One region of the Pseudonocardia sp. ICBG601 genome, then DNA from elsewhere that is predicted to be linked to it. Evidence: predicted binding sites of a transcription regulator. Region 1 holds the regulator's gene; each other region holds the start of a gene.

Region 1 (9,229 bases):
CCCGAGGATCGCCAGCCCGACCTCGTGGCTGGGAAGCTCCGCCGCCCCGCGCGCCCGCACCGTCTCCTCGACCCGGTGGGCGAGCTGTTGCAGGTCGTCCTCGTCGACCGGCCGGCCCTGGCACGCCCGCCGAACCCCGCCGACGACCTTCTGCCGGCTGAAGGGTTCGGTCACCCCGCTGCGCTTGACGACGGCGAGCACGGCCTCCTCGACCGTGGTGAACCGTCGTCCGCACGAGGTGCAGGACCGGCGCCGGCGGGTGCATGTCCCGTCGTCGGCGGTCCGGGAGTCGATCACGCGGGAGTCCGGGTGTCGGCAGAACGGGCAGCGCATGGACGCTCACACCCCTCTTCCGTGACGTTCCGGAAACTCTCCGCAGCGATCAGTCCCCCCAACCAGTGGCGGAACGACACCAATGTAACCCCTACATCTAGGGGTACGCCATCCCGGGGCCCACGCCACGCCGAGCTTCGCCCGATCGGGATCCGAGCCTCGCACACCACGTTCCGCGACCGGTCCGTCGCCGACGATCATGGAGCGGGGCATCGGCGCTGGTGGCGCCGAGGAACGTCGCGGGCGGCGCCGTCCGTCGCGCCGCAGGGACCGCGACCGGCGGCCACCCGATGCGGGGACACGCCCTGCGGACGCGCCCGGCGGCACGTCGCCGACTCCTCCGACGACATCCCGGCGACCGCGCCCCGACACCCGTGCGCCATCCCCGCGCACGCCGTCACCCGATGCCACGCCGACACGGCGTCCGCCGCTCCGCACCGTCACCACCTCGGACCGCCCCGCCGCGCGGCGCACAGCCGTGCGCGCCCCGGGCGCGGCGCCGGCCGAGGTCAGCGCACGGCGCCGACCGACGGCACGGCGGCCGCGGGGGCGTTCCAGCCCGCCGCCGCGTCGCCCAGCAGCCCGAGCGCCACCACCGCGGTCGTCGCGCACAGCAGGGCCGCGACCCCGGTGAGGAACCGCTCCAGGCGACCGCGGGCGCGGCTGCGGGCCGGGCGCGGGCGCGCCGGGACCAGGCAGCGCCGGGACGGCGGACGGACGGTGCGCGGTGCCGGCACGGCCACCGACCGCGTACGGGCCGGCGCCGCGGCCGGTGCGGGCCGCGTCAGGGTCGCCGTCGCCCCCGGGGCCGGGTCCGCGGTGGTGCAGCGGGGCGTCCGGACGGCGAGGTTCGGACCGCCGGCGGGACCGGCCCCCGAGGGACCGGGCACCGGGGTGCGCCGGGAACGGGCGGCGGGATGGCGGGCGACCGACTCGGTCAGTGCGCGCTCGCGCGCCCCGTGGGCGGCCCACCGGTGGGCCGCGCGGGCGGCGGCCGACGAGCCGGCACCGGCCGCACCAGCGAGGCCGTCGGCGGCCCGCACCCGCTCCCGGGCGGCGCGCCGGGCGCGCGAGGTGGGGGTGCCGGGCGCCGGGGCGCCGGTCAGGCAGCCGACCGCGCCGTGGTCGCGGATCCGCTCGTCGAGCTCTCGCATGGTTCCTCCTGCCGTCGGACCGCCCGTCCCCCGGACGGTCTCGTCTCCCCCGCTCCCGACCGGCCCTTCCCCGAGCCCGGTCGAACGGGCGTACGAGCGGTGTAGCACCCGGCACCGACAACAACTGCGTTCCCGCAGGTCGTCGCCCGTGCCGGGACGTTCTCAGCGTGGTGCGCCGACCGCGGGCGGCCCGGCCGGGCCCTGGGTGGCGACCGCGACGTCGGCGAGCACCCCGAGCGCGACGACCGCGGCCGCCGAGGCGAGCAGGACACCCGACGCGGCCACCGCACGGCGCACGACGCCCGGCGCCGGGCCGGGACGCACCCCGTCGGTCGTGGTGCGCACCGGGACCCGCCCGATGACCGTCACGTCCCCGATGACCGCCGTACCCACGATCGCCACCCCCGCTGCCGTTCCCGCTGCCGGTCTCCCCCGCGCGGCCGGGCGGCGACGCGGACCGCGTTCGATCGAACCAGTGTTCGATCGAACGCCTGTGCGATGTTGTACCACCGCGGCCCGACGGAATCCACGACACGCCCCGGGCGACTTCGAACGCATGTTTGGCGAACGGGCCCGCGGCGGCTAGGGTCGTCGCCGTAAGTACCCCGAGGAGGCGAATGCGATGGCAGCGGACGACACCGGACACGGTGGTCCCGGCGTGACCGGCACCGCCGCGGACCGGGGATCCGCGAAGGTCCGGGAGTTCCCCGACCCCGCGGCCGACACCCGCGGCCTGACCCCGCGGCAGAAGAAGGTCCTGGCCGTCATCCGGGACTGGGTGGACCGGTACGGCTACCCGCCCAGCGTCCGCGAGATCGGTGACGCGGTGGGCCTCACGTCCACCTCGTCGGTGCACCACCAGCTCCGCACCCTGGAGCGCAAGGGCTTCCTCCGGCGCGACCCGAACCGCACCCGCGCGGTCGACGTCCGCAGCCCGGAGCAGATCGCCGGTACCGACGGGACCGACTCCGACACCGACACCGCCGACCTGCGTTCCGCGCGGCCGGCGCCGGCGTTCGTGCCGCTCATCGGCGACATCGCCGCCGGTGGCCCGATCCTGGCCGAGCAGGCCGTGCAGGACGTGTTCCCGCTGCCGCGCGAGATCGTCGGCGAGGGCACGCTGTTCCTGCTCAACGTCAAGGGCGACTCGATGGTCGACGCCGCGATCACCGACGGCGACTGGGTCGTCGTGCGCCAGCAGCCGGTGGCCGAGCAGGGCGAGGTCGTGGCCGCGATGATCGACGGCGAGGCGACCGTGAAGACGTTCCGCCGCAAGGACGGGCACATCTGGCTGATGCCCGCGAACGACGCCTACGACCCGATCCCGGGTGACGACGCGTCGATCCTCGGCCGCGTCGTGGCGGTCCTGCGCCGCCTCTGACCGTCGCGGACGGCGCCCCGTCCCGCGGTCAGCGGGACCGGCGGCGCCGTCCGTGCAGGGACATCGCGACGGCGCCGGCGACCAGCAGCGTCCCGAGCGCCGCGGCCCCGCCCGCGGCGGGCAGCCACGACGGGTACGTGCGGTACTCCGGCACTTCGGCGGGCTGGGGCACGACCGGTGCCCGCGGAACGGTCGCCGCGGTCACCGCGCCCGGGACGACCGTGATCGCCGCCGCGGTCAGGCCCCGCGCCTCGCTCCCGGAGTGCAACGCGCCCCGGCCGTCCGGGGCGACCGCCTCACCCTGGGCCTCCCCCGGCAGCGGCACCGGCAGCGGTGCCCCGCCCAGGGCCTCGACCAGCGCGTCCGCCGTCGCCGGTCCGCCGGCGGGCAGCGGGAACACCCAGGCGTCGGTGTAGGTCCGCAGCACGGCGGCGCGCCCGCCCTCGGCCCCGGCCGGCGAGACCCCGCCGCCGGTGACCGTGCGCGACCCGGCGGCCCCGAGCGGCCCGCCGCCGGTGCCGGACCAGGGCAGCACGACCTGGGCCACCCGGCGCAGCTCCACGGGGTCCCCGCCGTCGCGCAGCGGAGCGGCGGGCCGGTAGACCCCGGCGGCCCCGGTGGTCTTGTCGACCAGCAGGGGCACGCCGTCGTCGCCGACCAGCAGGGCCTCGACGTCGCGCGGACCGTCGGGGTAGATCAGGTCGTGCACCCGTGGCGGCCCGACCGGGGGCAGCACGACGAGCCGGACCGACCCGCGCTGCGCCCCGTTGTCGCCGGTGTCGGCGAGCCAGAGCTCCCCGCCCGGTCCGAGGCCGAGGTCCTCGACGTCGGTGACCGCGACGTCGGCCTGCCGGGTGCCGGTGACCGCGCAGCCGGCCGGGTCCAGGGTGAACGCCCGCGCGGTCCCGCCGCCGTCGACGATGGCGTGGTAGCGCTGCGGGGCCGCGCCGGGCGGGCCCTCGGCGACCAGCCCGGACAGCTCCTCCAGCCGCGGGTCGTCGATCGAGCAGACCGGGGTCGCCCCGGGCGGCGGCGCGGCCGCACCCGTGAGCGCACCGGACAGGCAGAGGACCGCGGTCAGGCGGCGGGCCACGACCCCGGGACCCGCTCGCCCGGCCGGTGGGACGCTCAGTGGCCCGCCGCCGTCGCCGGCAGGTCGGTGCCGGTCCCGGTCGGCAGGGCCGAGCCCGCCACCGCGAACGGCAGCACCGCGGTGCCCAGCTCGGGCTTCACCCGCGCCCGGATCCGGGTGCCGTCGGCGGTGTGCTCCTCGGCGAGGATCTCGCCGTCGTCGTGCAGCCGCGCGACCAGCGCACCCTCGGTGTAGGGCAGCAGGAGGTCGACCTCGTACTCCGGGCGCGGCAGGCGCTCGGCGATGCGCTCCCGGAGCTGCGGGATCCCGGCGCCGCTGTGCGCGGAGACGAACACCGCGTCCGGCTGGGCGTGCCGCAGCCGGGCCAGCGCGAGGTCACCGGCCGCGTCGGTCTTGTTGATCACGAGCAGCTCGGGCGGCATCGTGTCGCCCGCGGCCTCCCCGACCTCGACGAGCACCTGGCGGACCGCGGCGATCTGGTCGTCGGGCAGCGGGTCGGACCCGTCGACGACGTGCACCAGCAGGTCGGCCCGGGCGGCCTCCTCCAGCGTGGAGCGGAACGCCTCGACGAGCTGGTGCGGCAGGTGCCGCACGAACCCGACGGTGTCGGTGAGGGTGTAGTCGTGCCCGTCGGGCGTCTGCGCCTTGCGGGTGGTCGGGTCCAGCGTCGCGAACAGCGCGTCCTGCACCAGCACCCCGGCGTCGGTGAGCTGGTTGAGCAGGCTCGACTTGCCCGCGTTGGTGTAGCCGACGATCGCGACCGAGGGGATCTCGTTGCGGCGACGGCTGCCGCGCTGGGTCTCGCGGACCTGGCGCATCGCACCGATCTCGCGGCGCAGCTTCGACATGCGCGCGCGGATCCGGCGCCGGTCCAGCTCGATCTTCGTCTCACCGGGGCCACGGCCACCGATACCGACACCGCCCGCGGCGCGGCCACCGACCTGCCGGGACAGCGCCTCACCCCAGCCGCGCAGCCGCGGCAGCAGGTAGGACAGCTGCGCGAGCTCGACCTGGGCCTTGCCGTCCCGGGAACGGGCGTGCTGGGCGAAGATGTCGAGGATCAGCGCGGTCCGGTCGATGACCTTGACCTTGAGCCGCTCCTCCAGCTGACGGAGCTGGCCGGGCGAGAGCTCGCCGTCGCAGATCACGGTGTCGGCGCCGGTGGCGCGGACGGTCCCGAGCAGCTCCTCGACCTTGCCGGAGCCGATGAACGTGGCCGGGTCCGGGCTGGAGCGGCGCTGGACGAGGCCGTCCATCACCTCGGAACCGGCGGTCTCGGCGAGGCGGGCCAGCTCGGTCATCGAGTTCTCGGCCTGCTCGGCCGTGCCCTCGGTCCAGACGCCGACGAGCACGACCCGCTCCAGCTGGAGCTTGCGGTACTCGACCTCGGTGATGTCGGTGAGCTCGGTGGACAGCCCGTGGATCCGGCGCAGCGACGTGCGCTCCTCCAGGTCGAGCTCGCCACCCGTCGGAACCGGGTTCGACGTGGAGGGGGTCACGGAGGGGTGCGTGTGGGCATCAGTCATCTTGACGCCATCCTCCCACGTCGCGGGGCCCGTGTCCGCCCGGATTCGCGATGCTCAGGCGGGCGCGTCCCACCACGCGCGGTCCAGCTCCCCGGACGCGAGCAGCACGGCCGGGCCGTGCAGCGTCGTGGGCCCGGTCCGCTCGTCGGTACCCGCCTCCACCGTCACCCGCAGCAGCCCGCCCGGGACGGTGACCTGCACGTCGCCGGCGGGGTGCCCGGCGTGCCGCAGCGCGGCGACGGCGGCGGCGACGGTCCCGGTGCCGCAGGAGCGGGTCTCCCCCACCCCGCGCTCGTGCACCCGCATCCGGATGCGGCCGCCGTCGGCGGGACCGTCCAGCGGGGTCAGGAATTCGACGTTCACCCCGTTCGGGAACAGCGCCGGGTCGAACGAGGGCGCGCGGGTCAGGTCGAGGGTGTCCGGGTCGGCCGCGGTGACGCAGGCCAGGTGCGGGTTGCCGACGTCGAGGGCGATGCCGTCGAAACGCGCGTCGCCGCTGGTGGCGACCGACGCCGGGCCGACGCCGACCGTCCCGAGCCCGACCGAGACCCCGTCCGGCCCGACCGCGGTGTCGAGCACCCCGTTGCGGGTGCCGACCGGGCCGCCGGTGGCCCAGCCGCGCTCGTGCAGGTAGCGGGCGAACACGCGCAGGCCGTTGCCGCACATCTCGGCGAGCGAGCCGTCGGCGTTGCGGTAGTCCATGAACCACTCGACGCCGTCGGCGGGCTCACCGACGCCGGGCTCCCCGGCGAGCTTCGCCCAGCGCACGACCCGCAGCACCCCGTCCGCACCGAGGCCGCGGCGGCGGTCGCACAGCGCGGCGACGCGGGCCGGGGTGAGGTCGAGCGCGGCGTCCGGGTCGGGCAGCACCACGAAGTCGTTCTGCGTGCCGTGCCCCTTGCTGAACGCGATACCGCCGGTCATGCCACCAGCCTACGAGCGAGCACCGCGCGCGCCGAGGCCACCAGGTCCGGGTCGGCGCCGTCGAGCCAGTGGATGCGGCGGTCGCGGCGGAACCAGGAGCGCTGGCGGCGCACGAACCGCCGGGTCGCCCGGACCGTCTCCTCCCGGACGCCGGCGAGGTCGGGGTGGGCGGGGTCGCGGTCGAGGGCCTCGATCACCTGCCGGTAGCCCAGCGCGCGGGACGCGGTGCGGCCCTGCGCCAGCCCGTGGCGGAGCAGGGCGCGGGTCTCGTCGACCAGACCGTCGTCGAGCATCCGGTCCACCCGCAGCGCGACGCGCTCGTCGAGCTCGGCGACGTCGCGGTCCACGCCGAACAGCACGGCGTCGTAGCGGGGGGTGCCCGCGCCGGGCAGCGTCGCCCGGAACGGCCGGCCGGTCAGCGCGATCACCTCGAGCGCGCGGACGATCCGCCGCCCGTTGGAGGGCAGCACCTGCTCCGCGGCGGCCGGGTCGACCGCGGCGAGGCGGGCGTGCAGCGCGCCGGACCCGTCGCGTTCCAGCTCGGCCTCCAGCGCGGCGCGCAGCTCCGGGTCGGTGCCCGGGAACTCCAGCTCGTCCAGCACGGCCTGCACGTAGAGCCCCGAGCCGCCGACGAGCACCGGGGTGCGCCCGGCGGCACGCAGCTCCTCGACGACCCCGCGGGCCTCGCGCTGGTAGGCCGCGACCGAGGCGGTCTCGGTGACGTCGAGGACGTCGAGCTGGTGGTGGACGACGCCGCGCCGCTCGTGCGGGGCGAGCTTCGCGGTGCCGACGTCCAGGCCGCGGTAGAGCTGCATCGCGTCGGCGTTGACGACCTCCCCGTCCAGCGCCAGCGCCAGCTCCAGGCCCAGGTCCGACTTGCCGGTCGCGGTCGGCCCGACCACGACCACCAGCGGCGGTGCCGTCGACGGAGGGGCGCTCACGCCGGTTCCCACAGCGCCACGTGGTAGGCGACGCCGTAGGGCATCGAGGTGTGCCGGTGCGCCGCCGTCCAGGCCCGCCCGCGCGCGGCACCGGCCAGCACCTGCCACGGCGCGCGGCCGGACGCCCAGAGCGCGGCGGCGCCGTCCGGGTCGAGCCGGGCGAGCGCCTCGGGGTCACCGGCGTCGAACGCAGCGGCGACGACGGCGTCGAACGCCTCGGCGCGGCCGTCGAACCCGCCGGGGGCCTTCGCGGTGTGCTTGGCCGCGCCGTCACCGACGACGAGCAGCCCGACCCCCTCACCGGCGAGCTCCGCGCCCAGCGCCAGGCAGTCGGCGGCCGGGGTGTCCGGCGCGACGAGCTCGCCGCGCGCCGACCCGACCCCGGCCGGCGCCGCCGCCCAGGCCGCGACCAGCAGCGGGAGCGGCAGCTCCGCGCCCTCGTCGGGGCCGTCCGGGCCGGGCAGCGCGACGGGGACGTCGCGGCCGTAGCCGGCGAAGGTGCCCCGGGTACCCGGGGCGACGGTGCGCCGCCCGCCGGGATCGGCGCCGACGACGACCCAGCTGTCCGCGGCCGCGGCCAGACCCGCCACGGCGGTGGCGACGGCCTCGCGCAGCCCCTCGGTCTCGACCGCCGCGTCGCCGCTCAGGGCGGGGACGAGGAGCGGGGGCTGGGGCAGGACGGCGATCGCGGCGGGCACGGGATCCGAGGGTAATCAGCGCTCCCCCGCCGCGACGCCCGTACCCGGCCGGGGGGCACGCGGTTCCCCCGAGGGCGGTGGACCTGCTTGAATCGCCGTTCCGGCCTCCGCACCGCGCGAGGGGCCCGGTGCGCGCACGGCCCCGGACGGACATCCGCACCGGGGCGCCCGCCCCCGCGGCGGGCCGAACGAGGAGGACCTACCGGTGTCCGAGACCCACGCGACCGACGCTGCAGGACAGGGTGCCGAGCCCACCCGGCCCACCCCGCCGAAGCCGGGGCCGCCCCGGCCCGGCCCGCGGCCCGGACCGCCGCCCGCCGCGCGACCCGCGCCCACCCCGGCCGCGGTCGCACCGCCCGCGCCGCCCGCCGCGCTGCCGTCGCCGGTGCCCTCGGCGGCCGGTGACCCGGGCCGCTGGGGCCGCGCCGACGACGACGGGACCATCACCCTGGTCACCGCCGACGGCGAGCGGGTCGTCGGCTCCTACCAGGCCGGACCGCCCGCGGAGGGCCTGGAGCACTACGCGAAGCGGTTCGACGCACTGGTCACCGAGACCGAGGTGCTCGCCGCGCGGATCGCCGGCGGCGGGGACGCGAAGGCGTCGCTGACCGCGCTCACCGCGCTGCGCGAGGGCCTCGGCGAGGCGCACGTGGTCGGGGACGTCCCCGCCCTGCGCGAGCGGCTCGACGAGCTGGTCGGCCGGGCCGAGCAGGGCGTCAGCGCGGCGAAGGAGGAGCGCGAGCGCGCCCGGCACGACGCCGTCGCCCGCAAGGAGGCGCTCGCCGTCGAGGCCGAGAAGATGGCCGCGGACTCCACGCAGTGGAAGCAGGCCGGGGACCGGTTCAAGGCGATCCTCGACGAGTGGCGCACCGTCCGCGGCGTCGACAAGAAGACCGACGAGCAGCTGTGGAAGCGCTTCTCGAAGGCCCGTGAGGCGTTCAACCGGCGGCGCGGCTCGCACTTCGCCGACCTCGACCGTCAGCGGGTCACGGCGAAGGCCCGCAAGGAGGAGCTCGTCGACCAGGCCGAGGCCCTGGCCGACTCCGACGAGTGGAACGCGACCGCGGCCGCCTACCGCGACCTGATGACCGAGTGGAAGGCCGCGGGCCGCGCCCACCGCGAGGCCGACGACGCGCTGTGGGCCCGCTTCCGCGGCGCGCAGGACCGCTTCTTCGCCCG
Region 2 (9,229 bases), on a different contig from region 1:
GTGGGACGTCGCCCGGCCGCACCTGGAGCGCCTCGTCGCGCGGACCCACGAGTCCTGCTCGATCGCCCAGCTCGACGGCAGCGACATCGTCTATGTCGCGCGGGTCGCGGTGCCCAAGATCGTCGCGCTGTCGGTGCAGATCGGAACGCGGTTCCCGGCCGCGTCGACGTCGCTGGGGAAGGTGCAGCTCGCCGCGCTGGCCCCCGAGGAGCTGGAGCGGGTGCTGGCCGAGCCGTCGCGCTCCGGGCTGACCCCGCGGCACGCCCCGGCGTCCGCCGAGCGCGACGCCGAGCTGCGCGAGGTCCGCGCCCGCGGCTGGGCGCTGACCGACGAGCAGCTCGCCCCGGGCATCCGCTCGGTCGCCGCCCCGCTGCGCGACGGCGAGGGCCGGGTCGTCGCCGGGGTCAACGTCAACTGTCACGCCGCGGAGACCTCGCTGGAGACCCTGCTCGAACACCACCTGCCGCTGCTGCTGCAGACCGCGGGCGACATCAGTGCCGACTTCGCCCGGCTCGCCTCCGCGCCGCACGTGACGGTGTCGGCGACGGCTTGACCGCCGCCCGCGCCCGGGGTCACGATCGTCTGGCGGACACTCGTCCGCACAGCGATCACTTCGGAGGGACACCGATGGCGGAACCCGGAACCGGCGGGCCGCTCGACGGCGTACTCGTCGCCGACTTCTCCCGGATCCTGGCCGGGCCGTACGCGACGATGCTGCTGGCGGACATGGGCGCCGACGTCATCAAGGTCGAGGGACCGGCGGGCGACGACACCCGCACCTGGACCCCGCCCGAGCGCGACGGCGAGGCCACCTACTACCTCGGCATCAACCGGGGGAAGCGGTCGATCGCGCTCGACCTGCGCGACCCCGGCGACCTCGCCGCGGCCCGCGAGCTCGCCCGCCGCGCCGACGTCGTCATCGAGAACCTGCGGCCCGGCGGGATGGCCCGCTTCGGGCTGGACTACGAGGCCGTCGCCGCCGACAACCCCGGTGTGGTCTACGCCTCGATCTCCGGGTTCGGCTCCGGCGCGGGCGCGCACGTCCCCGGCTACGACCTCATGGTGCAGGCGATGTCCGGGCTGATGAGCCTCACCGGCGGCCCGGACGGGCCGCCGTACCGCGCGGGCATCTCGGTGTTCGACGTGATGGCCGGCAACCACGCCGCAATCGGCGTCCTCGCCGCGCTGCGCCACCGCGACCGCACCGGCGCCGGTCAGCACGTCGAGGTCAACCTGCTGTCCTCCGCGCTGACCGGGCTGGTCAACCACAGCTCCGCCTGGGTCGCCGGCGGGACGGTGCCCTACCGGATGGGCAACGCCCACCCCTCGGTGTTCCCCTACGAGCCGATGCCCACCGCCGACGACGACCTGATCGTCGCCGCGGGCAACGACGCCCAGTTCCGCAAGCTCTGCGGCGTGCTCGAGGTCCCCGCCCTCGCCGACGACCCGCGCTTCGCCCGCAACGCCGACCGCACGGTCAACCGGGAGGAGCTGCGCCCGCTGCTGGTCGAGCGGCTCGCGACGAAGGGTGCCGTCGAGTGGTTCGAGCTGCTCACCGCCGCCGGCGTGCCCTCCGGGCCGATCCAGACCATCGACGGCGGGTTCGCGATGGCCGAGCGCTTCGGGCTCGACCCCGTCGTCACCGTCGGGGAGGGCGACCGCGCGGTGCCCACCACCCGGCACCCGGTCCGGTTCTCCGCCACCCCGGCCGTCTACCGGCTCCCCCCGCCGCGGCTCGACGAGCACGGCGCCGACCTGAGGAAGTGGCTCGACTCATGACCTACCCGACCGCCCTGGGTGCCTCGACGAAGGACACCATCACCCTGCTCGGCCACGACCTCGCCGACGACGTCATGGGCTCGGTCGGGTTCGGCGAGCTCGCGTTCTGGCTCGCCACCCAGCGCCGGCCCACCCCCGGCGAGACCCGGGTGTTCGAGGCGGTGCTGGCCGCGCTGGCCGACCACGGGTTCACCCCGACCGCGATCGTCACCCGGCTCACCCACCTGTCCGCGCCGGACTCGGTGCAGGGCGCGCTCGCCGCCGGGCTGCTCGGGGGCGGGTCGCGCTTCCTCGGCGTCACCGAGGACTGCGGCCGCTTCCTGCACGACCACCTGCCCGCCGAGCGCCCGACCACCGACGACGGCTGGGACGCCGTCGCGCTGGAGATCGTCACCGCCCAGCGGGCGGCGAAGCGGTTCGTGCCGGGCCTGGGCCACCACGTCCACAAGGACGGCGACCCCCGCACCCCGCGGCTGTTCGCGATCGCCGCCGAGGAGGGCCTGCTCGGCGACCACCTGAGCCTGTTCGCCGCGATCGGCCGGGTGCATTCGCAGGTTCTCGGCCGCACCCTGCCGCTCAACGGCGCCGGGGTCTGCGGCGCCGCGCTCGCCGACCTCGGGCTGCCGCTGGAGCTGCTGCGCGGCTTCGCCCTGCTCGCCCGCACCGCGGGCCTGATCGGCCAGCTCGCCGAGGAGCTGCGCCACCCCGTCGCGAACGACATCTTCCTGTCGGTGGACCTGCACAACCGGTCCGTCGACCCCGACCCGTACGAGCCCGAGGGAGACCTGCGATGACGCAGCCCGCCACCGTCACCGAGGACACGATCACCGACGCCGCCGTCGCGCGCTGGGCGACCGCGCACGATCCGCGCACCGCCGAGCTGATGACCGCCCTGGTGCGGCACCTGCACGACTTCGCCCGCGAGACCCGCCTCACCGAGGACGAGTGGATGGCCGCTGTGCGCTGGCTGACCGCCACCGGGCAGATCTCCGACGACAAGCGCGAGGAGTTCATCCTGGCCTCCGACGTGCTCGGGCTGTCGATGCTCGTCGTCCAGCAGAACCACCGGCTCGCCCCGGCCGCGACCCCGGCGACGGTGCTCGGCCCGTTCCACATCGACGGCTCCCCGGAGAAGGCCTCCGGCGAGGACATGTCCGACGGGCTGCCCGGCGACCCGCTGTTCGTGCACGGCAGCGTCCGCGCGCTCGACGGCACCCCGGTGACCGGAGCCGTCCTCGACGTCTGGCAGTCCGACGCCGACGGCACCTACGAGGCCCAGCTCGACGTCGACGAGGCCCGGCTGCGCGCGAAGTACACCACCGGCGACGACGGCGGCTACTGCCTGCGCACCATCGCCCCGCTCGGTTACGCGATCCCGATGGACGGCCCCGTCGGCGACCTCGTCTCGCGCACCGACATCAGCCCGATGCGGCCCGCGCACATCCACTTCCTGCTGGCCGTGCCCGGCTACGAGCCGCTGATCACCCACCTGTTCCGGGAGGGCACCGAGTTCCTCGACTCCGACGTCGTGTTCGGGGTCAAGCGCGAGCTCGTCGTCGGCTTCACCCGCCGCGAGCCCGGCCCCACGCCGGACGGCGGGCACAGCGAGGTCCCCTGGTACGAGGCCCGCTACGACTTCGTGCTCCAGCCCGCCGGCTAGGTCGCCGGACCGGACTCAGCGCCGGCCGACGACCAGCGCGGCCAGCCCGGTCGTCACCGGGACGGCGGCGACCAGCCCGATGCTGCCCACCAGGGTCCGCACGATCTCGGTCGCCACGTCCTGGCTGGTGAGCACCTGGGTCACGCCGCCCGCCGCCACCGTGAACAGCAGCAGCAGCGGGAGCGCGGCGCCGGCGTAGGCCAGCACCAGGGTGTTCACCGCGGACGCGACGTGGTCGCGCCCGATCCGCATCCCGGCCGCGAACAGCTCGCGCACTCCCAGCTCGGGGTTCGCCGCGCCCAGTTCCCACACCGCGGAGGCCTGGGTGACGGTGACGTCGTCGAGCGCCCCGAGCGCGCCGATCACCAGCCCGGCCAGCACCAGGCCGCGCGGGTCGATCGGCACGCCGGGGCCGAGCGTGCCGATCAGGGTGGCGGTGGTGTCGTCGAGCCCGGTGAGCCGCGAGGTGACGGTGAACAGGTAGCCGAGCACCCCGATCAGGGCGAGCGAGGCCAGCGTGCCGAGCACCGCGCACGAGGTCCGCGCGGTGAACCCGTGGGTCAGGTACAGCACCACGAACATGATCAGGCAGGCGCCGGTGACGGCGACCGCGAGCGGGGAGCCGCCGGACAGGATCGCCGGCAGCACGAACCACAGCAGGATGACGAAGCTCAGCGCCAGGCTGACCAGCGCCGCGAACCCGCGCAGCCGCCCCAGTACGACGACGGCCAGTGCGAACGCCGCCGCCAGCCACCCCAGCGGGGCGCCGCGCTGGAAGTCCACGAGCTGGTAGGAGCCCGCGTCGTCGGGGTTCGCGCCCGACCAGGACAGCGTGACCGGGTCGTCCACCGCGAACCGCGGCGTCGACGGCTCGTTCGGCACCAGCTGCACCAGGTCCCGTCCGGCGCGCGGTCCGTCGGACAGTGCGACCGTCACCCCGGTGCAGCGACGGTCCCCGGCGCCGGGGGAGCAGTCCGCGACCTGCACCGCGGTGACGGTGCCGTGCACCTGCTGGGTGGGCGGGATCTCCGGGACCGGGGTCGCGCCCGGCCAGAGCAGGGCCACCCCGGCGAGCGTCGCGAGCGCGCACGGCACGAGCAGCGCGACCAGCAGCCTGCGCACCCGTCGCCCGGCGGGGGAGGCGGCGCCGTGTCCGTGTCCGTGTCCGTGGCCGTGTCCCTGTGGGTGCCCCTGCCCGTGTCCCCGGCCGGGGTCGGGCGGGGCCGGCGGGCCGGGTGTCGCGCCGAGGTCGGCCTGGCCGGGGCAGTCGCCCCAGCCGCCCGGGTGCCCGGGGTGGGGGATCGGACCGGTCTCGGTGCCGTCGGCGGGGTCCGCCGCCGCGCCGCCCGCCGGTGCGGGCCCGGGGCGGTTCTCCACGGGGGCCGGACGGCGCGGGGAGGGTGCCTGACGTGCCCGGTGTCGCGCCGGTTCGCCAGCCGGGAGCCGGTGCCCGCCCGAGGCGCCCGGGGGCCGGTCCTCGGCGCGCCGCCGCCCACCCGTCCGCGGGGCGGCGGGCCGCCCGCCGTCGGGGGCGGACGGGTCGCGCGGGACGGGCGGGGGCGGGGGCACGTCCGCATCCTTGCAAACGATCTTCGCCTGGCGGGGTGCCGTTCGCCCGGACGCGACCGCCCGGCGACGACCGGTTGTCCAAGGTTCGAACTTGTGTTCGACTGGAGCGGTGCGATGGGACGGACAGCAGGTCGGGGCGGACGGTGTCGGGAACGCGACGGCGCTGCCGGGGATGCGGGGGTTGCTGCGCTCGGTGCGCACGCCCGGGTTCGCGGACACGGTGTTCCACGAGGTCGAGGCGCGCTCGGTGCTGAACCGGGTGCCGTCGTCGTCGCCGGTGCCGTTCGGCTGGACGGTCAACCCCTACCGCGGCTGCTCGCACGCCTGCACCTACTGCCTCGTCCCGGACACCCCGGTGCTCACCGCCGACGGCCGGTCGCGGCCCATCGGGGAGCTGCGCCCGGGGGACGAGGTGGTCGGCACCGTCACCGACGGCGGCGGGCGGCGCCGCTTCGTCCGGACCCCGGTGCTCGCGCGCTGGTCGACGCGGCGCCGTGCCCAGGAGGTGACCCTCGACGACGGCACGCGGCTCGTCACCTCCGCCGAGCACCGCTTCCTCACCACCTCCGGCTGGGCGCACGTGCGCCCGGGGCGTTGCCGGTCCTCGGCGGACCGGCCGCACCTGAGCCCGGGGACGGCGCTGGTCGGGCCCGGTGCGGCCGCGGTCCCGGGCGGGCCCCGGCCCGACGGGTACGCCGAGGGCTGGCTCTGCGGGCTGGTCCGGGCCGACGCGGTGCGCGGCCGGGTGCGGGCCGAGCCGTTCCCGACCGGCTGGGTCGAGCTGGAGGCGCTCGCCCGCGCCCACCACCTGCTGACCGCACGGCCGGTGCCTGTGGCCGCCGGGATGCTCGCGGCACCCGCGCCGTCGCCGACGGCCTGGCCGCAGCGGCCCGCCCGCGGCTGGTCGGCCGGGTTCGTCGGCGGGATCGTCGACGCCTGCGGTGAGGTCTCCGCCGGGGTGCTGCGGATCGTGCCCGGCGACGAGGAGCTCGCCCGCGCCTGCGTCGACGCGCTGCGCCGGCTCGGGTTCCGGGTGGCCTCGGAGCCGTCGGCCCGGCCCGGGGTGCGGGCGCTGCGGGTGCTGGGCGGGGTCGCCGAGCAGCTGCGGCTGGTCGCGGTGACCGACCCGGCCGTGGCCCGGGTGCGCGACGTCGGCGGTGCCCGCGTCGAGGAGCCGCCCGGGGGAGCGCCGCGGGTGGTGGCGGTCCGCGACACCGGCACCCTCCGCCCGATGGTCGACATCACCACCGGCACGGGGGACTTCGTCGCCGCCGGGGTGGTCAGCCACAACTGCTTCGCCCGCAACACCCACACCTACCTCGACCTCGACGCGGGCGCGGACTTCGACTCCCAGATCGTGGTCAAGGTGAACGTCGCGCGGGTGCTGGAGCGGGAGCTGGCCCGGCCGTCGTGGCGGCGCGAGCACGTCGCGATGGGCACCAACACCGACCCCTACCAGCGGGCGGAGGGCCGCTACCGGCTGATGCCCGGGGTGATCACCGCGCTGGCCCGCTCCGGCACGCCGTTCTCCATCCTCACCAAGGGCACCGTGCTGGGCCGGGACCTTCCGCTGCTCGCGGCCGCGAACGCCGACGTCCGCGTCGGCACCGGGGTGTCGATCGCGCTGCTGGACCGGGAGCTGCAGTCGCACCTGGAGCCGGGCACCCCGAGCCCGCGGGCCCGCCTCGACCTGGTCCGCCGGATCACCGACGCCGGCCTGCCCTGCGGGGTCATGGTGGCCCCGGTGCTGCCGTGGCTGACCGACTCCACCGAGGCGCTCGACGCCCTGCTGGGCGAGATCGCCGCCGCCGGGGCGAGCCGGGCCACGGTGCTCGCGCTGCACCTGCGTCCCGGGACCCGGGAGTGGTTCCTGGCCTGGCTGGGGCGGACCCACCCCGCGCTGTTGCCGCGCTACGAGCGGCTCTACCGCGGCGGGGCCTACGCCACCCGGGACCACCGCGGGGCTCTGGCCCGGCGGGTCGCCCCGCTGCTGGCCCGGCACGGCCTGGACCGGCCCGAACCGAACCCGCGCGACCCGGGGTGGACCCGGCAGCCGGTCGCGGCGCCGCGGGCGGCGGAGCCCGGCGACGGGCAGCTGAGCCTGCTGTGAGAACCCGCCGGAAACCTGGTGGCAGGCGGCCCGGGGGGTGCCGATAGCCTTGACCGCCGTGATGCGAACCCACCCCGTCGGCACGCTGCGTGCCGAGAACGCCGGCCAGACCGTGACCCTCGCCGGATGGGTGGCCCGCCGCCGCGATCACGGTGGCGTGATCTTCATCGACCTGCGGGACCGCTCCGGATCGGCCCAGGTCGTGTTCCGCGAGGGCGAGATGGCCGAGCGGGCCCACCGGCTGCGCTCCGAGTTCTGCATCCAGGTCGTCGGCGAGGTCGTCCGCCGTCCCGCGGGCAACGAGAACTCCGACCTGCCGACCGGCGACATCGAGGTCACGGTCACCGAGCTGACCGTGCTGTCGGAGTCCGCGCCGCTGCCGTTCCCGATCGACGAGCACACCGGCGTCGGCGAGGAGATCCGGCTCTCCCACCGCTACCTGGACCTGCGCCGTTCCGGGCCCGCCGCGGCGATGAAGCTGCGCAGCGACGTGAACAAGGCCGCCCGCGACGTGCTCGCCGCCGAGGACTTCATCGAGGTCGAGACGCCGACCCTGACCCGGTCCACCCCGGAGGGTGCGCGCGACTTCGTCGTCCCGGCCCGGCTGCGCCCCGGCTCCTGGTACGCGCTGCCGCAGAGCCCGCAGCTGTTCAAGCAGCTGCTGATGGTCGGCGGGCTGGAGCGGTACTACCAGATCGCGCGCTGCTACCGGGACGAGGACTTCCGCGCCGACCGCCAGCCGGAGTTCACCCAGCTCGACATCGAGATGAGCTTCGTCGAGCAGGACGACGTCATCGCACTCGCCGAGAAGGTCCTCACCGCGCTGTGGCGCCTCGTCGGGTATGAGATCGAGGCCCCGATCCGCCGGATGCCCTACGCCGAGGCGATGGCCCGCTACGGCTCGGACAAGCCCGACCTGCGCTTCGACATCGAGCTCACCGAGCTCACGTCGTACTTCGCGGGCACCGGGTTCCGGGTCTTCCAGAACCCCTACGTCGGCGCCGTCGTCATGCCGGGCGGGGCGTCGCAGCCCCGCAAGGTGCTCGACGGCTGGCAGGAGTGGGCCAAGCAGCGCGGCGCCCGCGGCCTGGCCTACGTGCTGATCGGTGAGGACGGCCAGGTCGACGAGCGCGGCCCCGTCGTCAAGAACCTGTCCGAGGCCGAGCGGTCCGGGCTGGCCGAGGCCGTCGGCGCGAACCCCGGCGACTGCATCTTCTTCGCCGCCGGCAAGCCCGCCGAGGCCCGCGCGCTGCTCGGTGCGGCCCGGGGCGAGATCGCGCGGCGGACCGGTGTGATCGACGAGTCGGCCTGGTCGTTCGTCTGGATCGTCGACGCGCCGCTGTTCGAGTCGGCCGCCGACACCGACGACGTCGCCGTCGGCGGCGGTGCGTGGACCGCGCTGCACCACGCGTTCACCTCGCCGACCCCGGAGTGGATCGACACCTTCGAGAAGGACCCGGGCAACGCCCTGGCCTACGCCTACGACATCGTCTGCAACGGCAACGAGATCGGCGGTGGCTCGATCCGTATCCACTCGGCCGACGTGCAGAAGCGCGTCTTCGAGATCATGGGCCTGTCCGCGGAGGAGGCGCAGGAGAAGTTCGGCTTCCTGCTCGACGCCTTCTCGTTCGGCCCGCCGCCGCACGGCGGGATCGCGTTCGGCTGGGACCGGATCACCGCGCTGCTCGCCGGCGTCGACTCGATCCGCGAGGTCATCGCGTTCCCGAAGACCGGTGGCGGGTTCGACCCGCTGACCCAGGCCCCCGCGCCGATCACCGCCGCCCAGCGCAAGGAGGCGGGCGTCGACGCGAAGCCCGAGCGCGCCCCGGAGAAGCCCGGCCCGGCCGCGTAGGTGCTGCACCTGCGGGTGGTCTGCCCACCCGGGCGGACGGTCGAGGTCCGCAGCGTCCTCGACGCCGAACCCGGGGTGGCCCACCTGGTGGTCCACCCCGGGGTGGCGGTGCACCCGGCCGGTGACCTGGTCGAGGCCGACGTCGCCCGGGAGTGCGCCGACGACCTGCTGGGCCGGCTCGCCGACCTCGGCGTCGACCACGACGGCGGCATCACCCTCGAACAGCTCGACACGGTGCTGTCCGACCGGGCCGACGCCG
Region 3 (9,229 bases), on a different contig from region 1:
AGCTCGGGCAGGATGTCGGCGCGCAGGCCGTCGGCGTCGTTGCGGGAGGCGTGGGTGGAGACGTTCGCGGCCGCGACGACCCGCCCGGCTCGGTCGTGGACGGGCACCGCGACCGAGCGCAGCCCGGCCTCCAGCTCCTGGTCGACGACGCAGTGCCCGTCGGTGCGGACCCGGTCCAGCTCGGTGCGCAGCTGCTCCGGGGTCGAGACGGTGTGCGCGGTCAGCGCCGCCGGCTCCAGCGCGCCGAGGTAGGAGTCGAGGGTGGCGGGCGGGAGCGCGGCGAGCAGGACGCGGCCCATCGACGTCGCCCAGGCCGGGAAGCGGGTCCCGATGGTGATGGTGACGGTCATGATCCGCGAGGTGGGGACGCGGGCGACGTAGACGACGTCGTAGCCGGTGTGCGGGTCGCCGTCGAGGACCGACACCGACGCGGACTCGCGCACCGTGGCGACCAGGCGCTCCAGGTGCGGGGCCGCGATCTCGGGCAGGCCCATCGCGGACAGGTAGGACCAGCCGAGCTCCAGCACCCGCGGGGTGAGGGTGAACAGCCTGCCGTCGGTGCGGACGTAGCCCTCCTCGGCCAGGGTGAGCAGGAACCGGCGGGCCGCGGCGCGGGTGAGCCCGGTGGCACGGGCGACGTCGGCGAGGGTCTGCTGCGGGCGCTGCGCGTCGAAGGACCGGATGACGGCCAGCCCGCGGGCCAGCGAGCGGACCTGCTCGGTGCGCGGGGCGCCCACGTCCTCCGGGGTGCTCACGCCGGCCGTCCGGCGAGGACGGTGTCGACCAGGTCGGCGGCGTGCCCGGTGCCGTGGCCCTGGGCGCCCGCGGCGAGGTCGAGGTTGCGGGCCATCGCCTCGGGGTGCGCCTGCAGCCCCTCCAGGCTCACCCGCAGCCGGGCCGCGGCGCCCGCGGTGACCCGCAGCAGCGCGACGAGCGTCTCCCACTCCGCGTGCCAGGCCCCGGCGGCACGCTGGAACTCCTGCTCGGCGCCGGCGAGCAGCGTCGCGACCAGGCCGGGGGCGCGCTTCGCGGCGCCACGGGCGGTGACCGCCGCGGCCGGGTTGCGCTTGTGCGGCATCGACGACGAGTCCCCCGGCGCGGACTCCGACACCTCGCCGAGCTCGGTGGCGGACAGCAGCACGACGTCGCCCGCGGGCTTGGCGCAGGCCCCGGCGGCGACGCCGAGCGCCCCGGCGAGCTCGCCGATGCGGCTGCGTTCGGTGTGCCACGGCACGCCCTGCGGGGCGAGCCCGAGCCGCGCGGCCAGCGCGTCGGCGACGGCCGGGCCGTGCGGGTGGACGGCCGCGAGGGTGCCCGCGGCGCCGCCGTAGGAGACCGGCAGCGCGGTGAGCACCCGGTCGAGGCCGGAGCGGGCCCGGTCCAGCCCGGTGCACCAGGTGCCGGCGACCAGGCCGAAGGTGGTGGGCAGCGCCTGCTGGCCGAGGGTGCGGGCGGCGCACGGGGTGTCGCGGTGGGTGGCGGCGAGCGCGGCCGCGGCGTCGGCGCAGGCGGTGAGGTCGGCGACGACGCGGTGCCCGGCCCGGCGGGTGAGCAGCATCAGCGCGGTGTCCATGACGTCCTGGCTGGTGGCACCCGGATGCACCGCCCGCTCGGCGCCGGGCTGGATCCGCGCCGCGGCCGCCTTGAGCCGCTTGACCAGCGGGATCACCGGGTTACCGCCCTCGACCGACTCGGCGGCCAGCGCGTGCGGGTCGACGCCCGCGACGGCGGCGACGGCGCGTTCCACCGCGTCGGCGTCGTGCTCGGTGACCGCGCCCTGCTCGGCGGCGACCGCCGAGAGCGCCAGCTCGACCTCCAGCAGGGCGGCGATCCACGCGCCGTCGTCGAGCAGGCCGTCGACCCGGTCGGTGCCGGACAGCGGCCCGAGCAGTGTGTTCGCCATGCGTACAAGCGTACGGCCTGCGACCGTCGGGGAGAAGGGACGGCCGGGTCACCCGGGAGGCAGAATGACCCGACGTGCTGACCCACATCCTGCTCGACCTCGACGGCACCCTCGTCGACTCCGCCCCCGGCATCCTCGGCTCGATGCGCCGCGCGATCGACGAGGTGGGCCTGGACGTCCCCGAGTCCGCGCTCGGCACGCACCTGCTCGGCCCGCCGCTCTACCGCAGCCTGCCCCCGATCCTCGGCGACGAGGGCACCGCCGCCGTGCTGCCGGTGTACCGGCGCCTCTACGGCGACGAGGACGGCTGCCTGGACTGCACGCCCTACCCCGGCGTCCCGGACCTGCTGCGTGCCCTGTCCGCGGCCGGCGTGACGATGGCCCTGGCCACCAGCAAGGGCGAGACCTCGGCGCGCAAGATCCTCGCCCACCACGGCTGGACCGACCTGTTCACCGAGATCGTCGGCGACACCCGCGCCGCGGACCGGCCGACCAAGGGCGCCGTCGTCGCCGAGGCGCTGCGCCGGCTCGGGTCGCCCTCGGGTGCGGACGAGCCGCTGATGGTCGGCGACCGGCTGCACGACGTCGAGGGCGCCGCCGAGCACGGCCTCCGCTGCGTCGGGGCGGGCTGGGGCTACGCCGAGCCGGGCGAGCTTGAGGCCGCGGGCGCCACGACGGTGTACGCCTCCGCCGACGAGCTGCGGACGGCACTGCTCGGCCTCTGAGCTGCGACGTCCGGGTGAACCGGGCACCGACGGCCGCGCATCTGCGGCCGTCGGCAGGGGTCGTGTCCTCAGCTGAGGAGCGCTCTCGCGGGCCCGTCCGTTCGGGCCGTGCGCGTCGAACGGACGGGCCGATATACACCGGACATGACGGTCGCCGCGCTCTACCGCTATCCGGTCAAGTCGATGCTCGGGGAGTCCCTGACCCGGGCCACCATCACCGAACGAGGACTGCTGGGCGACCGCGCCTACGCGGTGCTCGACACGGAGACCGGGAGCATCGCCAGCGCCAAGGTGCCCAAGCGCTGGCTCGGTCTGCTCAGCTTCTCGGCCCGGTTCGTCGCCGAGCCGGTGACCGGGGAGCCGCTGCCGCCGGTCGAGATCACCTTCCCGGACGGCTCGGTCCTGCCCAGCGACGACGAGGGCCTGGACACCGCGCTGTCCGCCGCGCTCGGCCGGGACGTGTCGCTGATCTCGGTGCCGCCGGAGGGCAGCTACTTCGAGGAGCTGTGGCCCGACATCGAGGGCCTCACCCCGCAGCAGCTCGCGCCGCGCAAGCTCATCGAGGACACGACGACCCGGCACGAGGACTCCGGCGAGGTCATCAGCCGGTTCGACATCTCCGCGTTCGGGGCGCCGGGCACGTTCTTCGACCTGTCGTCGCTGCACGTCCTCACCGAGTCCACCCTCGACCGGCTCCGTGAGCTCGCGCCGGAGGCGACCTTCGACCCGCTGCGCTACCGGCCGAACCTCGTGCTCCGCGCCGACTCCTCCCCCGACGGCGGCCCCGGCTTCGTCGAGAACGACTGGCCGGGCAGCACGTCGACGATCGGCGACGAGGCCCGCGTCACCTTCTCCTTCGCCACCATGCGGTGCGTCATGACGACGCTCGCCCAGGGCGACCTGCCTAACGACCCGGACACCCTGCGCACGATCGCGAAGAACAACCGCATCGAGATCCCGCAGGTCGGCGGGGTCTGGGCCTGTGCGGGCGTGTACGCCGAGGTCGCCGCGGGCGGGGAGATCGCCGTCGGGGACCCGCACACCGCCCCCGCCCCGGCCTGACCACCACCCGCCCGGCCCGGCCCTCCGCACGGACGCCGCGCCCCCGGCGTCGCCGCGGGCCGGGCCGCGGGCCGCGCTGAGCCGCGGGGCGGTCGCCGAGATGCAGCTCAGCGGGGATGCGGGGCACCCCCGGCCCCGCTGAGCTGCATCTCGGCGCGGACGCCGCTCCGCATGTGTTCGCATAGCGAACGCTTGTGCGTCTGTCGTACGCCGCGTACCGTCGTCGGCGACGGAGGTGCGTGATGGACAAGGTGGTGGCATCCGCCGCGGACGCGGTCGCCGACATCGGCGACGGGGCGTCGCTCGCGGTCGGCGGGTTCGGCATGTCCGGGGTTCCGACGGTGCTGATCGCGGCGCTGCTGGAGCAGGGCGCGACGGACCTGGAGACGATCTCGAACAACCTGGGCGTCGACGGCTTCGGCCTCGGCACCCTGCTCGCCGCCGGGCGGATCCGGCGCACGATCGGCTCCTACGTCGGCAACAACAAGGAGTTCGCCCGCCAGTACCTGGCCGGCGAGCTGGAGCTGGAGCTGACCCCGCAGGGCACGCTCGCCGAGCGGCTGCGGGCCGGCGGCGCGGGCATCCCGGCGTTCTACACCCCGGCCGGGGTCGGGACGCTGGTCGCCGAGGGCGGGCTGCCCTGGCGCTACGCCTCCGACGGCTCGGTCGCCGTCGAGTCCCCAGCGAAGGAGACCCGCGAGTTCGACGGCGTGACCTACGTCCTCGAGCGCGCCCTCACCCCGGACTTCGCGCTGGTCCACGCCTGGAAGGGCGACCGGCACGGCAACCTGGTGTTCCGGCGCGCGGCGCGCAACTTCAACCCGGACTGCGCCGCGGCCGGGCGGACCACGATCGCCCAGGTCGAGCACCTGGTCGAGCCCGGGGAGATCGACCCCGACGCGGTGCACACCCCCGGCATCCACGTGCACCGCGTGCTGCACGTCCCCGGCGCCGAGAAGCCGGTCGAGTTCAGGACGGTGCGTTGACATGGCCCTCAACCGTGACGAGATGGCCGCCCGGGTCGCGGCCGAGCTGCCCGACGGCTCCTACGTCAACCTCGGCATCGGCATGCCGACCCTGGTGCCCGGGCACATCCCCGAGGGCCGGACGGTCGTCCTGCACTCGGAGAACGGGATCCTCGGCGTCGGCCCCTACCCCACCGACGACGAGGTCGACGCCGACCTCATCAACGCCGGCAAGGAGACCGTCACCGTCGCCGACGGCGCCGCCTTCTTCGGCTCGGCGGAGAGCTTCGGCCAGATCCGGGCCGGGAAGCTCGACGTCGCCGTCCTGGGCGGGATGGAGGTCGCCGCGAACGGCGACCTCGCGAACTGGGCGATCCCCGGCAAGATGATCAAGGGGATGGGCGGGGCGATGGACCTCGTCCACGGCGCGCGCTCGGTGATCGTGATGATGGACCACGTCTCCAAGGACGGGTCTCCCAAGATCGTCGAGCGGTGCTCGCTGCCGATCACCGGCCTGGGCTGCGTCACAAAGATCGTCACCGACCTGGCCGTGATCGACGTGACGCCGGACGGGCTCGAGCTGGTCGAGACCGCGCCCGGCGTCAGCGCCGACGAGGTGCGGGAGAAGACCGGCGCACCGCTGCGCTGACACCGCCCGCCGGGCGCACCCCCCTCGGTCGCGCCCGGCGGCGGCGCCGCCCTCAGGCGGGCTCGCCCGGCGTGACCGGCAGCCGGGACAGGCCCCGGACCAGTGTCGACTCGCGGTACTCGAGCTCGGACGGCTCGACGGCCAGCGCCAGGTCCGGCCGCTGGGCGATGAGCTTGCCGATCGCCACCCGGCCCTCGGTGCGCGCGAGCTGCGCGCCCAGGCAGAAGTGGATGCCGTGACCGAAGAACACCCCGGACGACGAGTCCCGGGTGATGTCGAGCCGCTCCGGGTCCTCCAGCCACTCCGGGTCCCGGTTCGCCGCGGCGAGCCCGAGCATGACGGTCGACCCGGCCGGGATGGTCACCCCGGAGTACTCGACGTCCTCGCTGGCGAACCGCATCGGGGCGTTCGAGACCGGGGACTCGAAGCGCAGGAACTCCTCCACCGCCGAGGTGATCAGCGACGGGTCGGCCTGCAGCCGGGCGCGCTGCTCGGGGTGGGTCAGCAGGGCGAGCACGCCGTTGCCGATCAGGTTGACCGTGGTCTCGTGCCCGGCGATGAGCAGCAGCGTCGCCATCGCGACGAGCTCCTCGGACGACAGGCGGTCGCCGTCGGCGTCGCTGACGGCGAGCAGGCCGGACAGCAGGGCGTCGTCGGGCTCGGTGCGCTTGTGCTCGATCAGCTCGGCGAGGTAGCCGTTCAGGCTGCCCATCGCGGCGAACTTCTCCTCCTGCGGAGAGTCGTCGACCATCACCGACGACCACGCGGAGAACCTGTCGCGGTCCTCGGCCGGGACGCCCAGCAGCTCGCAGATGACCAGCACCGGGACGAGGAACGCGTACTGGCGCATGAGGTCGACGGGGCCCTCGGCGGGCAGCGCGTCGAGCAGCTCCTGGGTGATCTCCTCGACCCGGGGCTGCAGGTCGTTCATCCGCCGCACGGTGAACGAGCGGCCGACGAGCTTGCGCAGCCGGGTGTGGTCCGGCGGGTCCATCAGGATCATCATCGGGATCGGCGCGGCCGGCTGGCCCTCGCGCTGGTCGGCGGGGAGCGTGTACCGCCAGTCCTTGCTCAGCCGCGGGTCGACGAACGCCGCGCGGACATCGGCGTAGCGGCTGATCAGCCACGCCTTCCCGTCCGGCAGTGCGAGCTCACGCACCGGCTCCTCGGTGCGCAGGGCCGCGTAGGCGGGGTGCGGGTCGGTCCAGAAGTCGCCCGAGAACAGGTCGTGCGTCTCGGTGCCGGTGGTGGTCAGCGCCATGGGGACCATGGTGCCAGCCATGGGTAAGCAGCCGCTTACGTCAGTCGTGTGACCGAGCACACAGCGGGGTCGAGGTCGACGTCGGCCGGGGCCGGGTGGCCCAGGACGACCGACGCGGCCAGCGCCGCCAGCGCCGGGGCGGACTCGATGCCCGACCCGCCCTGCCCCGCGACGAAGAAGAAGCCCGGGTGCTCCGGGCGCGCGCCCAGCACCGGGGCGCGGTCGGGGGCGAAGGTCCGCAGCCCCGCCCACGCGGTCCGGACCGACCGCAGCCCGAGCGTGGTCACCGAGTCCACCCGGTCCAGGGCGAGGGCGACGTCGAGCTCCGCGGGCCGCGCGTCGCCCGGCTCGGCCGGGGTCTCGTCGGCCGGGGAGACCAGCACGATGTCCGCCTCGGCCTTGAGGTACCAGCGCTCCGCGGCGTCGGCGATCATCGGCAGGACGGTACCGTCGACGGTGAGCACCGACGGGTCACCGACCGGGCAGGCGGCGATCGTGCGCCGGTACGGGGTCAACCCGGCGCCGGGCACACCGGCCAGCGCCGCCACCGCGTCGGCCCAGGCCCCGGCCGCATCGACGACCACTCCCGCCCGCACCCGGTGCCCGGCGGTCGTCGTCGCGCTCCAGCCGGAGCCGTCCCGGTCCAGCGCGGCCACCCGGGCGCCGCGCAGCACGGTGCCGCCGCGGGCGCGCAGCCCGCGCCGATAGCCGTCGTGCAGGGCCGCGGTGTCGACGTCGCAGGCACCGGCGGTCCACGCGGCCGCACGCGGGGCACGGCGCAGCACCGGCGCGCGTCGCCACGCCTGCGCGGGGTCCAGGGCGACCGGGGCGCCGGGCTCGCCGTGCTGCTCGCGCAGCGTCGTGGCGAGACGGTCGGCGGCCTGCTCGTCGTCGGCGAGGTGCAGGACCGGGCGCGGGGACAGCAGCGGCGGCGTCCCGAGCTGCTCGGGCAGCGCGGCGAACCGCGGCCCGGAGGCGTCGATCAGCGCGCGGAACGGGCCGGAGCCGTGACCGGGGATGTAGGTGGCGGCCGAGCGGGCGGTGGAGTGGACCGGCAGGTCCTGCTCGGCCTCGGTCAGCACGACGCGGGCGTGCGCGGCCAGCTCCCACGCGACCGACACCCCGGCGATGCCGCCGCCGACCACCAGCACGTCCGCCGTCTCCATGCCCGCGACGATAGGTCGGCGGCACCGGGGAAAACCGGTGGCCCCGGCCCGGGCGGTCGTCGTAGCGTCGCCGCCATGCTGATCCGGTTCCTCTGAGCGGCCCGCGGAGTCGACCTCCGCGCCCCCGCCGCCGGCCCGTGACGTCCACCGGGCCCGGAACCGTCGCCGCCCTCGTGCGGCCCTTCCGGCGTCCCCGCGCGTCACCGGCCCTCCGCACCCGGTCCGAGTCCGACCCGATGCTCCGAGGAGGTCGTATGCCCACGACCCGCCACACCCCTGTCCCCACCGCCGACACCGGTCCCGCCGGGGCGCCCACGCCCGCCAACCGCGCCGAGCGGCGCGCGGCGAAGCGCGGCCGGTCCGGCGCCCCGGGCGGCCCGGCGGTACCGCGCACGGCGGGGCCGGCCCCGCAGGCCCGCCCGGCCCACGTCCGCACGGACTTCGCCGCCCGCCGCAGCGGCTGAGGGCACGGGCACGATCACGGATCGGGCACCGGGGACGTCGGCAGGCGACCCTCCGCGTGCCCGATCCGTGATCACTCCCGGCGGTGCGGCCCGGTGCGGGGGCGACGTGGAAGGCTGGACGCCGTGACCGTCACCGTCTGGTGGGCCGCCCCGGCCGATCCCGGCGACCGCGCCGACCTCGTCGCGCTGCTGGACGCCCATGAACGCGAGCGGCTCCGCGCACTGCGCAGGCCCGAGGACCGTGCCCGCTACCTCGCCGCGCACGCCCTGGCCCGGCTCGTGCTCGCCGAGCGGCTCGACGCCGACCCCGCCGCGCTCGTCCTGGACCGCACCTGTCGCTGCGGGGAGCCGCACGGCAAGCCGCGCCTGGCCGGGCGCGGCGACGACCCCGGCTTCTCGCTGACCCACTCCGGCGCGCTGGTCGGCGTCGCGGTCGGGACCGGCCCGGTCGGCGTCGACGTCGAGGCGCACCGCCCGCTGTCCGGCCTCGACGGCCTGGTCCGGCACGCCCTCTCCCCCGCCGAGCTCGCCGCGGGCACGCCCGACGGCACCGGGTTCCTGGTCACCTGGACCCGCAAGGAGGCGCTGCTCAAGGCCACCGGCGAGGGCCTGTCGAGCCCGATGGACGCGATCACGCTGTCCCCGCCGCACGCCCCGGCCCGGGTGCTGGGCTGGACCGGCACCGGCGGGAGCTGGTGGGTCGCCGACGTCGCCACCGGTCTCGCCGACCACCCGGGCGCCGTCGCCGGGGCGGGACCGGTGGCCCCGGCCGTCGCCGTCGCCGACGGCGACGCGGTCCTGTCGGTGCGCCGGGGCACGATGCACGGGTGATGGTGAGGTGACCGCGGCGGCCGACCGCTGGGTGCTGCATCTGGACATGGACGCGTTCTTCGCCTCCGTCGAGCAGCTGACCCGGCCCACGCTGGCCGACCGGCCGGTCCTGGTCGGCGGCGCGGGAGCGCGCGGCGTCGTCGCGGGGGCGAGCTACCAGGCGCGGGTGTTCGGGGCCCGCTCGGCGATGCCGATGGGCCAGG

The links. The regulator LexA, encoded in region 1, represses DNA repair genes until DNA is damaged. The targets are predictions, from matches to a motif close to CGAACACGTGTTCG.
Region 2: KPL57_RS49575 (intein-containing Rv2578c family radical SAM protein) is a predicted target of LexA. The motif match lies at 5,095-5,108, and genes of this name have one in related genera.
Region 3: KPL57_RS52235 (CoA transferase subunit A) is a predicted target of LexA. The motif match lies at 3,876-3,889, and genes of this name have one in related genera.

Annotation. Positions count from the first base shown of each region.
Region 1 covers NZ_JAHLJA010000002.1:840,460-849,688, reverse strand. The annotation lists gene nrdR (transcriptional regulator NrdR) at 1-333, opposite strand, end outside; gene KPL57_RS03985 (hypothetical protein) at 843-1,487, opposite strand; gene KPL57_RS03980 (hypothetical protein) at 1,650-1,880, opposite strand; gene lexA (transcriptional repressor LexA) at 2,110-2,868, shown strand; gene KPL57_RS03970 (hypothetical protein) at 2,897-3,961, opposite strand; gene hflX (GTPase HflX) at 3,997-5,487, opposite strand; gene dapF (diaminopimelate epimerase) at 5,542-6,411, opposite strand; gene miaA (tRNA (adenosine(37)-N6)-dimethylallyltransferase MiaA) at 6,408-7,352, opposite strand; gene KPL57_RS03950 (hypothetical protein) at 7,349-8,050, opposite strand; gene KPL57_RS03945 (DUF349 domain-containing protein) at 8,424-9,229, shown strand, end outside.
Region 2 covers NZ_JAHLJA010000150.1:837,758-846,986, reverse strand. The annotation lists gene KPL57_RS49600 (IclR family transcriptional regulator C-terminal domain-containing protein) at 1-553, shown strand, start outside; gene KPL57_RS49595 (CaiB/BaiF CoA-transferase family protein) at 628-1,779, shown strand; gene KPL57_RS49590 (citryl-CoA lyase) at 1,776-2,573, shown strand; gene KPL57_RS49585 (dioxygenase) at 2,570-3,439, shown strand; gene KPL57_RS70860 (YibE/F family protein) at 3,455-4,816, opposite strand; gene KPL57_RS49575 (intein-containing Rv2578c family radical SAM protein) at 5,118-7,118, shown strand; gene aspS (aspartate--tRNA ligase) at 7,177-8,970, shown strand; gene KPL57_RS49565 (DUF389 domain-containing protein) at 8,971-9,229, shown strand, end outside.
Region 3 covers NZ_JAHLJA010000152.1:394,614-403,842, forward strand. The annotation lists gene KPL57_RS52215 (IclR family transcriptional regulator C-terminal domain-containing protein) at 1-755, opposite strand, end outside; gene KPL57_RS52220 (lyase family protein) at 752-1,903, opposite strand; gene KPL57_RS52225 (HAD hydrolase-like protein) at 1,978-2,628, shown strand; gene KPL57_RS52230 (MOSC domain-containing protein) at 2,773-3,690, shown strand; gene KPL57_RS52235 (CoA transferase subunit A) at 3,933-4,676, shown strand; gene KPL57_RS52240 (3-oxoacid CoA-transferase subunit B) at 4,678-5,304, shown strand; gene KPL57_RS52245 (cytochrome P450) at 5,357-6,565, opposite strand; gene KPL57_RS52250 (FAD-binding oxidoreductase) at 6,601-7,731, opposite strand; gene KPL57_RS52255 (hypothetical protein) at 7,986-8,195, shown strand; gene KPL57_RS52260 (4'-phosphopantetheinyl transferase superfamily protein) at 8,319-9,026, shown strand; gene KPL57_RS52265 (DNA polymerase IV) at 9,073-9,229, shown strand, end outside.